One region of the Pseudomyxococcus hansupus genome, then DNA from elsewhere that is predicted to be linked to it. Evidence: riboswitches for the same ligand, from Rfam matches in the RefSeq annotation. Region 1 holds a riboswitch; each other region holds the start of a gene.
What was found. A riboswitch is a leader RNA that binds a small molecule or an ion and turns the genes downstream of it on or off. The one in region 1 is predicted to bind cobalamin.

Region 1 (4,273 bases):
CGGCCTTGCTGCCGGTGAACGAGACGCCGTCCACGCCCGGGTGACGCACCAGCGCGGCGCCCAGCGACTCGCCTTCGCCGTGCACCACCTGGAAGACGCCGGGCGGCAGGCCCGCGTCGGTGAGCGCCTGGTGCAGGCCCTCGGCGCACCACGGGGCGTCTTCACTGGGCTTGAGGATGACGGTGTTGCCACCCAGCAGCGCGCCGCCGCTCATGCCCGCGGCGAGCGCCAGCGGGAAGTTGAAGGGCGAGATGACGGCGAACACTCCGTAGGGCCGCAGGACGCTGCGCGTGTCCTCGTTCGGGGACAGTCGCGCCATGGGCCGAGAGAAGCCCTCCGCCTGCTCCAGTTGGCTGGCGTAGTAGCGCAGCAGGTCCGCGGACTCCTCCACGTCTCCGAGCGACTCCAGGCGGCTCTTGCCCACCTCCAGCGTCATCCGTGCGGACAGCTCCAGGCTCCGCGCGGAGATGAGGTCCGCGGCAGCGCGGAGGATGCGCACGCGCTCCTGCCAGGGCGTGGCGCCCCAGGCGCGCTGGGCTTCGCGGGCCACGCGCACCACCCGGTCCAGCTCGCTGACGGGCGTGCGGTGGAACGTGGCGAGCAGCTCGTCCGGCTTCGCCGGGTTGCGGCTCTCCAGCAGGTCGCCGCTCCGGAACGCCTCCCCCGCAATCCATGAAGGAAGCGCCGCGCCCAGCGAGCCGCGCACGGTGTCGAGTGCTTCGTCGAACCGCGCGTGCAGCTCGGACATGTCGGCATCCAGCACCGAGTAGGTGATGCGGAAACTCATGGCTCCCTCCGGAAGTAGTGGTTGATGCCTTGCGCGAGCGTGTCGACGAGCACGTCGACCTCGGCCTCGGTGATGACCAGCGGGGGCCCGAGCATCAGCAGGTCCCCGTTCGTTCCATCCGCGTGGCCGGTGTTGGACCAGAGGACGAGGCCGCGCTCGAACAGCTCGGCCAGCAGGCCCTCCACCACCTTGCGTGCGCGGGGGAAGGGCCGCCGGGTGGGGAGGTCCTCCACGAACTCGATGCCCGCCATCAGGCCCACGCCCTGCACCGAGCCCACGTGGGGCAGGGACAGCAGCGCCTCGCGCAGCCGCCGCTGGAGGTGCTCACCCACGCGCGCCGCATGCGCCACCAGGTCGTGCCGCTCGTAGTAGTCCAGCACCGCGAGCCCGGCCGCCGTCATCGCGGGGGCCTGGAGATACGTCTGCGCGTGCATGAAGCCGCCCGAGCCGAGCCGCATCTCCTCCAGGTGTGTCTGCTTCACGAGCAGCGCGCTCAGGGGCGCATAGCCCCCGCTGATGCCCTTGCCGAGCACGAGCACGTCCGGGGTGAAGTCGAACAGCACACTGGCGAAGAAGCGACCGGTGCGGCCGCAGCCGCACATGACCTCATCGGCGATGGTGAGGATTCCGTACTCACGGCACAGCGCGCTCACGCGCTCGAAGTAGCCGGGCGGCGGCGGCGAGGCGCCGGCCGAGGAGCCAATCACGGGCTCCGCGATGAAGGCGGCGATGGTGTCCGGCCCCTCGCGCTGGAGCGTCTCCTCCAACAGCCGGACGTAGTGCTCCGCGCCGTCGCGCGCGTAGTCCTCCAGGCCGGAGCGGTACGGGTAGGGCGCGGGCGTGGTGACGACCTCCGCCAGCATGGGGCCGAAGAACGTCTTGTAGTGAGGCCGCCCGGACAGCGAGAGGGCATACAGCGTGTTGCCGTGATAGCCGGGCACGCGCGCGATGACCTTCGTGCGCTGCGTCTGCCCGCGCTCCACCCAGAGCTGGCGGACGAACTTCACCGCGGCCTCCACGGCCTCGGAGCCCGAGCCCAGGAAGGCGGCGCGGTCCAGCCCTGGCGGCGCGAGCGCGCACAGGCGTGACGCGAGCTGCTCCGTCACCTCGGTGGTGAAGTGCGTGCCGTTGACGTACGCGACGCGGAGGAGCTGCTCGTGGATGCGGTCCACCACCTCGCGGTTGCCGTGGCCCACGCTGGCGACGAGCGCGCCGGCGGAGGCGTCCAGGTAGCGCTTGCCGCTCGCGTCGAAGAGGTGGACGCCCTGTCCGTGCGTCACCACGGGGAAGTCGCGCGCGAGGTTGCGCAGCAGGACATTCCCGTCGGGGTAGCGCACCGCCTGTCGGCCTTCGTCCCGCATCGTCCGTCCTCCACGCAGCGCGGACGACCGAGGTCGCCCGACAGGGCTCCCGCGTGGAAGAAGGGCTGTCACGGTGCGCGCGCGTCAGCGCACACCAGGCTCGTGAAGAGCCCACGGACCGACCTTCGCCCCCACGGGCGACTGGAGGCACGAATGGAAAGGGGTCGGAAAAGCCGAGGCGCGCGAGGACTCGTCGAGTCGTCAGCACTGCTCGGACCTTCCGGCCGTCCCACGCGGCTCCAGGTCGAAACCGTCCGTGGATTTCTCCCACGGGCGGATGCGGGCAGGTCTTCGGACTCGTGAGCGTGTCGGCCAGGGGCCGGCTTCCTACTGCTCGTCGCTTCCCAGCTCCCAGGGGGAACCAGTGCGTGTGACGAGGTTCGTTCTCACTTACCGCTGCGGGGCAGTCCCGGATTCACACCGGGTTCCCTATTAAGCCTGGGCCAACGTGGCTCAGGCACCAGCACGGGGCGGTTTGTACTGTCGGGCTTCTTGGACTGTCAAGGCGCGTGGACTCGCCGCGAGGGAAGGACGACAGCGGGGCCGTGCGAATTAACCTCTGTCGCGGTCAGGTGTTTCACCCCCGAAGACGGCGCGTTCATGGGCTGCAACTTTCATCGCGATGCCGGTGTTGGAGGCCAGGATGATGACCGTGGGTGGGATACTTCCTTCGGCTTCCTGGAGCTGCTGACGCCATGACCGCACCGTTGACTCGCCGTCACTTGCTGCGCGCTCTGGGAATGACGGGCGCGGGGCTCGCCTTGGCCCCGGGCTCTTGGAGTCGCGCGTTCGCGGCCAGTGTGCAGCCTCCCGCGCGTCGCACATTGGTGACTGTCTTCCTGCGCGGAGGCGTGGATGGTCTCTCCCTGGTGCCGCCGGTGGAGGATGCGGCCTACCACCGGGCGCGTCCCACGCTGGCACTCCAGGCAAGGGGGCCGGGCGCCGCGTTGAAATTGTCGGGGCCCTTCGGGCTGCACCCGAGACTCGAAGCGTTGATGCCGCTATGGCGTGAAGGCCAGCTCGCGGTGCTGCATGGCGTGGGGCTTCCGGAGCCGGTGCGCTCCCACTTCGATGCGCAGGACTTCGTGGAGTCTGGGACGCCGGGGCGCAAGTCGACGCCGGATGGTTGGCTCAACCGCGCGTTGGACGAGGCTGACGGCGCCGCGCTGCGCGCCGTGGCGTTGCAGCCCACGTTGCCTCGGGCGTTGTTCGGTGACGCGGGCGCGGTGGCCATGGGGCGCTTGGAGGAGTTTCGTCTGCGGGGCGGGCGCCGGGAGGAGGAGGCAGCGCAAGGCTTCAACGCGCTCTATGCCGGTGCGGTGGATGAGGCGCTGCGCATGACAGGGCAGGGCGCCTTCGATGCGATGTCCCTGCTGGATGAGGACCGGCTCGCGAAGCTGTCCTCGCGCTCACAGGTCGACTATCCGAAGGGCCCACTGGGGGCGCGGCTGCGTGACATCGCGCGGCTCATCCACGGTGAGGTGGGCCTGGAGGTGGCCGCCACGGAGCTGGGGGGCTGGGATACCCACGCCGCCCAGGGCGTGGCGACAGGCACCTTCGCCAATCGCTGTCAGGAACTCGGCGGCGCGCTGGCAGCTTTCGCGCGGGACCTGGGACCTCGGCTGGAGCAGGTCACGGTGGTGGTGCTCACCGAGTTCGGCCGCACGGTGAGAGAGAATGGCAGCCGTGGCACGGACCACGGCGTGGGCAGCGCGATGCTCGTCCTGGGCGGTGGCGTGAAGGGTGGCAAGGTCTACGGACGTTTCGAATCCTTGGAGCCGGACCGTTTGCAGGACGGGCGAGACGTGCCCGCCTGGACGGACGTGCGCGCACCGCTGGCGGAAGTCCTGAGCGCCTGTCGGCCCGGTGTGTCACTGGCCAAGGTGTTTCCAGGTTTCACGCCACGGTCATCGCTGGGGCTGTTCGGTTAGCGGGTTCGCGATGAGGTGAGTCATTTCCCCTCCAGATGTGCAGGTGGCGCTGGCGTGACACGCGGGCCGTTCTGTTGCGCGTCGGAGAGGCCACCCGTATGCTCGTTCACTCGGAGTCGTGGCGGCTGGGGTGTATCGCGTCGTGGCCGCCCGAGGGGGAATCGTGAATGGCTTTACACGGTGGCTGGGGTTGC
Region 2 (4,273 bases), 240 kb from region 1:
CGCGGGCTCCGCCTCGTTCGCGGAGGACGTCGCGGATGCGCCTCGGGCCAGGGAGCGGCCACCGGCGTACGAGACGGAGTCCGTGCAGTGGCAGCTCCTGGCGGGCGGCATGGCGTCGCTCGATGGGTATAGCACCCTGGGCTATCAGGGGTGGATGCTCGGGTCCGGGTGGGAGTTCCCCCGGCTGCGCTTCCGCTTCCAGTTCATGGCGGACCTCCCGCGAAGCCTGGTGGACGACCGCACCGAGGTGCAGTTGGAGCAGTACGCCTTGGGCTTCTGGCTCGACACGCCGCTGCTGCGTTCCGGGGAGTGGCGGTGGAGCGTCGGCGCCGGGGCGGGACTGCTCGTCTTCCTGCGGTCCGCCTACGCGCTCGTGGGGGGCGTGGAGCCGGCGGGCCCTCGCATCCACCCCACGCTCATGGCCGGGCCCGACACCTCCCTGCGCTGGCGCTTCTCGCGGTACCTGGGCCTGGAGGGCACTCTGTCGATGGACGTCGTCGTCGGCCGTCCCATCTTCGGCTTCGTGGATTCGAGCGGGTTCGATCCACTTCGCGCGGGCTGGGTCGTCCGCCCCCGTTTGAACGTCACGCTGATGGTCTTCCCGTGAGAGGTGGATGCCGATGAGCCGCACCGTGTTCGCAGCACAGGCCCTGCGCGGCGGCGCCCGCTGGAGCGTGAAGCAACTGCTCGTCGTCTCACTGGCGGCCTGGGGCGGCGGCTGCGCTGTCGAGGACCCGGTGGCGAGGCTCCGGGGCGCGGACGCGGGGACGGGCTCCTTCTCCGACGAGGACGAAGAAGCGCAAGGTGTGTGGCTGGAGTCCGGAGATGTTCCTCCGGATTGCGTGCCCCCGGACGCGGAGCCCGACTCGGGCGTGGTGTGTGAAGACGCGGGGACACCCGACGTGCCGTCGCCCTGAGTGGGTGTTCGTCCCACGCGCCCCGCATCGAATTCGAGCGACCGAGGGACTGGCGGGACTGGAACCGCATGCCCATGTTGCGCGCGTCCATCCGGACTCGACGGGGAGGGTGCGCGTGTCCAAGACAGCGCAGTGCGACACGCGAACTCGTGAGGTGAGCTGGCCGGTGTTGTTGTGGGAGCTGGGGGCCTCCGCATCCCGCGCGGGAGGGGCGAAGCCTCGCGTCACGGACCCCATCGTGTTGGAGCTTCGCCCGCGCCTGGGTGCCACGGCATCCGAGGTGACGCTGGGCCGCGGCGCCGAATGCGACATCGTCCTGGCCGAGCCCTCCGTGTCGCGCCTGCATGCCCGTTTCCGTCGGGAGCCGCACACGGGGCTGTGGAGCGTGACGGACCTGGAGAGTGAGCGCGGGACGTACCAGGACGGCGTGTTGATTCTGCCGGGCCGCCCCGCGCTGCTGCTGTGCCGTTCGCGGCTCACGCTGGGCAACGTGGAGCTCCTGTTCCTCCAGACGTATGCCGCCGAGCAGTCCGTGCGTGCGTCCTGGACGCCGTCCCCGGTGCGCTTGACCCGCCGGAGGTGACCTCCTACAAAGGGCGCGCCCTTGGGTGCCCATGTCGGGCTTTCAAGAGGGAAGCCGGTGCGAGTCCGGCGCGGTCCCGCCACTGTGAACGGGCAGCCCTGAGGTCAGGGCCGGGGGCTTCAGTCTGTCGCCACTCCGGCCGCGGCCGGGGGAAGGTGGAAGTCCTCTTCTGGCATGACGCAGCGTGTGTCAGCCGCCGGAGTCCGTCAGCCAGGAGACCTGCCCAGGGGTGCGGCCGAGCCTTTCGCGGGCCCGGGCGGTGGGCCTTCTCTCTTCGTCGGAGGGAGCGGAAGGCGGAGCATGCGGTGGACCTTCCTCGCCGGGCCTGTCGTGTGCCTGGCGCTCAGCCTCCCACGTCCCGCAGGGGCGCAGCCTTCCGAGGCCGAGGCCACGCCTCCGTCGGTGGACGCCGCCGAGGAAGCGCCCAAGCCTCCGACGCAGGCTGGGACGTCGGCGGAGGACTCGCCAGCGCCCGAGGCCACGCCCGCCGTCGATACCTCCAGCGCTGACGCCACACCCGCGCGCACCACCGTGGTTCGCGGCCGGACACCCCCTCCGCCCGAGTCGCCCGAGCGCAGGGACCCCACGGGCGCCATCACCGTCATCGACGCGCGCGAGCGGGCGGGTGAGGCACGCGACACCGCGGAGCTGCTCGTGGGCTCGGTGGGGCTCGCGGTGCAGGACTCCGGCGGGTACGGACAGAGCAAGAGCCTGGTGGTGCGAGGCGCGTCATCCAACGGCGTGCTCGTGTTCCTGGATGGCATTCCGCTCAACGGCGCGGGCGGCCTGTCGGACCTGTCGCTCATCCCCGCCGCGTTGGTGGAGCGCTTCGAGGTCCTCCGGGGCGGCGCGGGCGCGCGGTATGGCTCGGGAGGACTTGGCGGCGCGGTGAACATCATCACCCGCGCGCCTGGACCGAACCTGCGCACCAGCGGCGAAGTCACCTATGGGAGCTGGAACACGGCGCTGGGCCACGTGGCCGCCACGGGGCCGCTGCTCGGTGGACAGGCGCTGGTGCTGGTGCACGGGGGCCGGTCGGATGGTGACTTCGCCTACGACGTGGATGACCTCCCTGCGGTGGATGGCAATCCTCCAGTCACCGAGCGCCGCGCGCGCAACAACGCGCAGGGCGGTGGCGCGCTGCTGCGTTACCGGCGACGGCTGGCGGGGGGCTCGCGGTTGGATGCGCTCGCGGAGCTGTCCGTGGAGAACCGCGCCATCCCGGGCACGGTGCAGAACCCCCAGTCCACCGGAGACCAGGAGCTGGGCCGGTTGGCCTTGGGGCTGCGCTGGTTCGGTGTGCTCGACGGGCTGGGGCAGGGCAGTGCGCGAGGGTTCTTCCGGCGTGACGCGTTGGAGGTGACGGGCCGCATTCCCGGCGCGGGCGGCGCGCAGCGGCACTCGGTGGGCGGCGTGGAGTTGGAGGGCCGCCGGCCGCTGGGCGAGCACCAGTCGCTGACCGTGACCGTGGCGACGTCGGGCGAGAGCGTCACGCAGGCGGAGAACGCACAGGCCGCCGCGTGGTGGCGCGCGAGCGTCATGGCCATGGACGAGCTGAGGCTCTTCGACGGCGTGTTGGACGTGGTGCCCTCGATGCGGCTGGAGCGGGTGGGGCCCTACTGGCTGTTGTCTCCGAAGCTGGGCGCCTCCGTGGAGTTGGGGCGCGGCTTCGGGCTGCGCGCCAACGCGGGCCAATCCCACCGCGCGCCTTCCTTCCTGGAGCTGTACATCCGCCAGGGCACGTTGCTGCCCAATCCGGGGCTGAAGCCGGAGCGCGCGCTCTACGCGGACGCGGCGGCGATGTGGCGTTCGGGGCGGGTGAGCCGCGAGGACGAGACGCCTCGCTGGAGCGTCACCGCCGGTGGCTTCGCGGCGCTGTATGAGAATCTCATCGCCTATGAGCTGTACCCGCCGTTGATGGCGCGGCCCTACAACTTCGACACGGCCCGGGTGTGGGGGCTGGAGCTGGAGGGGGAGGCGCGGCCCTTCCCGTGGCTTCTGGCCAGCACCGGCTACACGTGGTTGCGCACGGAGAACCGCTACGGGGATCCGCGCTTCTTCGGCAAGGACCTGCCGAACCGTCCCCGGCACAAGTGGGTGGGGCGCGTGCGCGCGGGGCCCGACTGGCTCAACGGCCGCGCGGAGGTGCTCTATCAGTCCGCGCAGCTCATCAATCGCACGGGCTCGTTGGATTTGCCGTCGCGCACGCTGGTGAGCGCGGGCGCGTCCAGCACCTTCCTCCACAAACCCGAGGTCACCGTGTCCGTCGAGCTGAAGAACCTCCTCGATGTGCGGACCTTCGACTTCACCGGCTTTCCACTGCCCGGGCGCGCTGTCTACGTGACGCTCGCGATGGCGCTCGAGCCGGGCGCTTCCTCCACCGCCACACCCCCTCATGAGCCCCATGCCTCGCCCGCATCCCCTGTCCCCTGAGTCGTTCCTTCCCACGCTGTTGCTGGCGGCCACCGCGGCGCTGTTCTTCACCGGATGCCCGGAGGAAGGCGCGGTGTGCACCTCGGGCCTCTCCGTCTGCGGTGAGGCTTGCGTGGACCTGCGCGGCGACGCCGCGAACTGTGGCGCCTGTGGCACGACCTGTGGCGACGGGCAGACGTGTGAGGCCGGTGCCTGCGGGTGTCGTCCCGGGACGGAGTCGTGCGGTGGCGCCTGTGTGGCCACGGCGAACGACGTCGCGAACTGTGGTGCGTGTGGCAACGCCTGTGACGCCGGGCTCGTGTGTGAATCGGGCGTGTGCCGCGAAGGGTGCTCCGAGGGG
Region 3 (4,273 bases), 240 kb from region 1:
GCACGACGTCCGGGAAGCGGTCCTGCCCGAAACCCGCGCTGGGGCCGGGGGTGAAGGAGACGACCTCGTCGGCGTACGGGTCCGCGGGCTTCAGTCCGGCGTCGGGCTCCAACGTCGTGGAGCCATCCGGCTGACCGGCGTCGTCTTGCACCGGGTCCGTGCCCGCGTCCTCGTCGACGATGGAGGCCCCGTCACCGCAGGCAGCGGTGCCTAGGAGCACGGCGAGCGCCGTGCCCCAAGGGAAGCGCTGGCCGAGACGACGGCTCACTGCGCCTCCTGGATGCGCACCAGCCGCTGGCCGTTCTTGTCCTCGATGGCCACCAGCAGGTCAGGGCCCATGTTGGACAACTGCTTCACGGAGGTGCACTGGTCCGCGAACGTCAGCACCGGCGTCCGCTCGCCAATGGCGACCTCGGACGGCTCGCCGCCCAGGGACAGGGCGTAGCGCGACACGTCGGTCGAGACGAAGGCCCAGTTCTCGTCGTAACCACCGCGCTTGACGACGACACCGTTGCCGAAGCCAGAGGTCGCGTTGAAGTCACTGCCCACGACAACCTCCGGCTGCGTCCCCAGGTCGACGGGCGTGCCGCTGCTCAGCGCCGCCGTCAGCACCACGGGCGCCACCACGCGGCCCTTGTTGGAGTAGTCCACGCTGCTGGAGTAGCCCAGGAAGGCGATGCCGTTGTCGGCCACCGCGGTGAAGCCGCTGGCCCCCGCCTCGCCCGCCGGGAACTGCGCCAACCGCGCCGTCTGGAAAGGCTCCTCGGAAGTCACCAGGCCATAGATGCCCATGCCGTCCGTCGTGGACTCCAGCGAGAAGCCGTTGACGAGCACCATGCGGGTCGCGCCCGAGACGAAGGACGCCGCGCTGTAGTTGGCCTGCGACGAGAGGTAGGAAGACGATGCGGGAGTGGCGAGGTCGTACATCGCCACCGAACCCGGCGCGCCCGTCGCGGACGTGGTGTAGCCCGCGAAGAGGCGCTGGCCGTCATTCACCAGGTAGCCGTTCGAGAACACCGTCGCCGTGCCTGCGCGGTCCGCGGGGGAGACGACGTCGAAGAGCTTCGTGCCGTCCGTCTGCAACTCGGGCCAGATGCCCAGCGAGAACATGCCGAGGTCGACACCCATGCTGCTGCCACGCACCGCGTAGACCGTGTAGACGGGACCCGGCGACGTCGCGAGCGCGAGCACGTCTTCCGGAAGCGCCGCGGAGCCAGCCGCCACGAAGCTCGCCCCGAGCTGAAGCGTACCGAGCACGGGGTCGTGGGTCGCCACCTCGCACGGGAGCCCCGTGCCCGCGTCAGGCTCAGGCTCGGTGCCCGCGTCCGGCTCCGTGCCCGCGTCCGGCTCGGTACCCGCATCCGGCTCCGTGCCCGCGTCGGGCTCCGGCTCCGTGCCGGAATCCGGCTCGGGCTCCGTGCCCGCGTCCTCCTCCGGGACCTGCTGGATGGGCCGCGTCTCACACTTCTCCGCGACGCACGACCACTGCTGGCCCTCAGGCGCGGCGCCGTTCTCACTGCGGCAGTCGAAGGCGTCCACGCACTCGGAGCCGCAGCCCGTGGTGGCGACCGCCAGCACGAGGCTGGCCGTGGCGAACATCAGGGACTTCGAGCGGGCGCCCACACGCTTCACATCGGCGTACTTCATCGGTGTCCTCACTCCCTCTTCCGCCCCCACGGGCAGATGGGCTTCCAGGAGGACACGGCCGAAGGCAGAGCCCGGGCGCACCACACGCACGCCGGATGACACCGCCCCCGCCGCCTCCCCTCGGAGGCCTCGGTGATGTCCGTGCGCAAGGCACGGGTCTTCGGCAGGTTTTCGGACTCGCAGGCGCGGGTGCCCAGGGCACCCACCTACTCGCCGTCGCTTCCCAGCCCACCCAGGGCCAGTGCTTTTCGTGACGGCTTTCGTTCCTGCTCACCGCTGCGGGGCAGTCCCGGATTCACACCGGGTTCCCTTGAGTCGCCGTGGAATCACGGCGACACCGAGGACGCCGGCGGGGATATGGCGGGTGCAAGCCATTGTCAATGACTGGTACCCAGGCGCACACGCCGCCGCAGCAGCGCGAGGAACAACGGTCCCCCGAGCAGCGCGGTGACGACGCCCACGGGAGGCTCGGCGCCAAAGAGGGGGAAAGCCAGCCGCGCCAGCAAGTCCGACAGCACGAGGAAAGCCGCGCCCCCCAGCGCGGACAACGGCACCAGCAGGCGCTGGTCCGGGCCAAACGCCAGCCGCAGGAGGTGCGGCACGATGAGGCCCACAAAGCCAATCAAGCCCGTCAGCGCCACCGCGCCCGCGACGCTCGCGCTGGAGGCCAGGAGCAACCACCGGCGGGTCGCCGCCACCGGCACGCCCAGGGACGCCGCGTCATCGTCGCCCAACGACAACAGGTTCAACCGTGCGGAGAGGGCCCACATGACGCCAATCGCGACGGCCTGGAGCAGCGCGGAGAGCACCAGCGTGGCGCCGCGCTCGTAGCCCAGCGCGCCCGCGAGCCAGTACAGGATTTCTCCCAGCCGGTCGGGGTCGGACAGCGTCTTCACCAAGGTGATGGCCGCGGATGCGAACGCGTTGAACACCACGCCCGTGAGCAGCGCCGCGTAGGGCGCGCGCGACGCGGGCCCCCGGCTGGCGGACAGGACGAAGAGGATGGCCGCCCCCGCGCCCAGGAAGGAGCACAGCGCGGGCGCTGAGAGCCGGGCCATGGCGCCTCCCAAGCCGGGCGCCACCTCGCCCACGGTGGCGAGCCCCACCGCCAGCGCCAACGTCGCGCCCAGCGCGGCGCCGCCGGACACACCGAGCACGAACGGATCCGCGAGCGGATTGCGCAAGAGCCCCTGAAGCGTCGCGCCCGACGCCGCCAGCCCCGCGCCCACGATGGCGCCCAGGAGCGCTCGCGGAAGCCGCAGCGACCAGAAGATGACGGCGTCGGTGGAGTCCGGCTCCGTCAACGCGGCGGCCAGGGAGATGGACTGCTCGCCGAAGCGCATCGCCACGGCCAGACAGCCCACCGCCAGCACGAAGAACCCTCCGAACAACATCGCCGCCCGCGAGGCCCGAAACCCTCCCGCGCCGCCGTGTGTCCGTCGCGATGCAGCGGGCTCGCTCACGGCGCGCCCTTCCCCGCTCCCTCCGGGTGCAGCAGCCGGAAGAGCTCCTCCAACCCCTGGCCCAGCGACGGCCCTGGTTGCAGCAGCGCCAGCGATGGCAGGTCCACCCAGCGCGCGCCGGACACCCCAGGCAGTGCCCGCAGCTTGTCCTTGCCCACGTCCACGTCCGCCGCGTCCACCACGACGGTGGCCCGGGCACGCACCACGCGCTCCACCGAGTACACCGGATACGCGGAGCCCGCGTCCGCGGCCACGTTGATGCCGCCCGCGTCCCGCAGCAGCTCGTCCGCGAAGGAGCCGGGCCCCGCCACCACGAGCGGCTCGAAGCCATAGACGAACAACACGCGCGGCGCGGGCAGCTTCTTCGCCGCCTCACGGATGCGCGCGCGCGTCGCCTCGATGCCAGACACGATGGCGTCGGCTTCCGTCTGCTTGCCGAGCGCCTGCCCCACCGCGCGGAGGGCCGCGAGGACGTCCTGCACGGAGTGCAACGGAAGGAGCAGCACGGGCACGCCCAGCTCCGCCATCTTCTCCACCGGTCGCTGATTGCCCGGTCCGGGCTGCACCAGGAGCAGGTCCGGCTTGAGCGCCACCACCGCCTCGACCGAGGGGTCCGTGAAACCGCCCACGCGCGGCAGCTTCGCCACCGCCTTCGCCTCGTCGAAGCGGGACACGCCCACCAGCGTGCCCCCGGCGCCCAGCGCCAGCACCATCTCCGACAACGAAGGCGCCAGCGTCACCACCCGCCGGACCTTGGCCGGCGCGGGCGGCCCCAACGTCCGAAGGCTCGAACTGGTGGCCTGCTCCGCCGCCTCCACGGGTCCAGCGAACAAACACAGCACCGCGACGAGCAGCACGGGGACGCCGGAGCGCGAGCGGGAAGTCATGGTGGTCATCGGCATGGGTGCGCTCATCCTCAGTTCAGGGCGGTCACGTCAATGGCGTTGGACACGGGCCGGCGGGGGTCCACCGGGCACGCCTCCAGCGCGGGGCCCACGGCCTGCGGTGAGGAGAAGCCGCGCCGCTCCACCAACCGCCCGTCCTCGACCGCCACCACGAAGACGCGGCCCGCGTTCGTGTCCGCCAGATACACCGCGCCTTCCGACACGGCGAAGCGGCTGGCCACGGAGATGTGGCACCCCGGCGTCCCGGGCTCGCAGCCC

Region 2: it holds a riboswitch for cobalamin, as region 1 does, so the genes downstream of both, A176_RS01485 (TonB-dependent receptor plug domain-containing protein) here and A176_RS02465 (aminotransferase family protein) in region 1, are expected to answer to the same signal.
Region 3: it holds a riboswitch for cobalamin, as region 1 does, so the genes downstream of both, A176_RS01505 (hypothetical protein) here and A176_RS02465 (aminotransferase family protein) in region 1, are expected to answer to the same signal.

What each region holds. Positions count from the first base shown of each region.
Region 1 is NZ_CP012109.1:597,266-601,538, forward strand. Features, by position in the region: gene A176_RS02460 (aldehyde dehydrogenase family protein) at 1-787, opposite strand, end outside; gene A176_RS02465 (aminotransferase family protein) at 784-2,148, opposite strand; cobalamin riboswitch at 2,414-2,628, opposite strand; gene A176_RS02470 (DUF1501 domain-containing protein) at 3,000-4,079, shown strand.
Region 2 is NZ_CP012109.1:353,078-357,350, forward strand. Features, by position in the region: gene A176_RS01470 (hypothetical protein) at 1-607, shown strand, start outside; gene A176_RS01475 (hypothetical protein) at 621-917, shown strand; gene A176_RS01480 (FHA domain-containing protein) at 1,033-1,500, shown strand; cobalamin riboswitch at 1,507-1,741, shown strand; gene A176_RS01485 (TonB-dependent receptor plug domain-containing protein) at 1,801-3,933, shown strand; gene A176_RS01490 (MXAN_6577-like cysteine-rich protein) at 3,905-4,273, shown strand, end outside.
Region 3 is NZ_CP012109.1:358,352-362,624, reverse strand. Features, by position in the region: gene A176_RS01510 (hypothetical protein) at 1-268, opposite strand, end outside; gene A176_RS01505 (hypothetical protein) at 265-1,647, opposite strand; cobalamin riboswitch at 1,793-2,004, opposite strand; gene A176_RS01500 (FecCD family ABC transporter permease) at 2,025-3,110, opposite strand; gene A176_RS01495 (ABC transporter substrate-binding protein) at 3,107-4,012, opposite strand; gene A176_RS01490 (MXAN_6577-like cysteine-rich protein) at 4,027-4,273, opposite strand, start outside.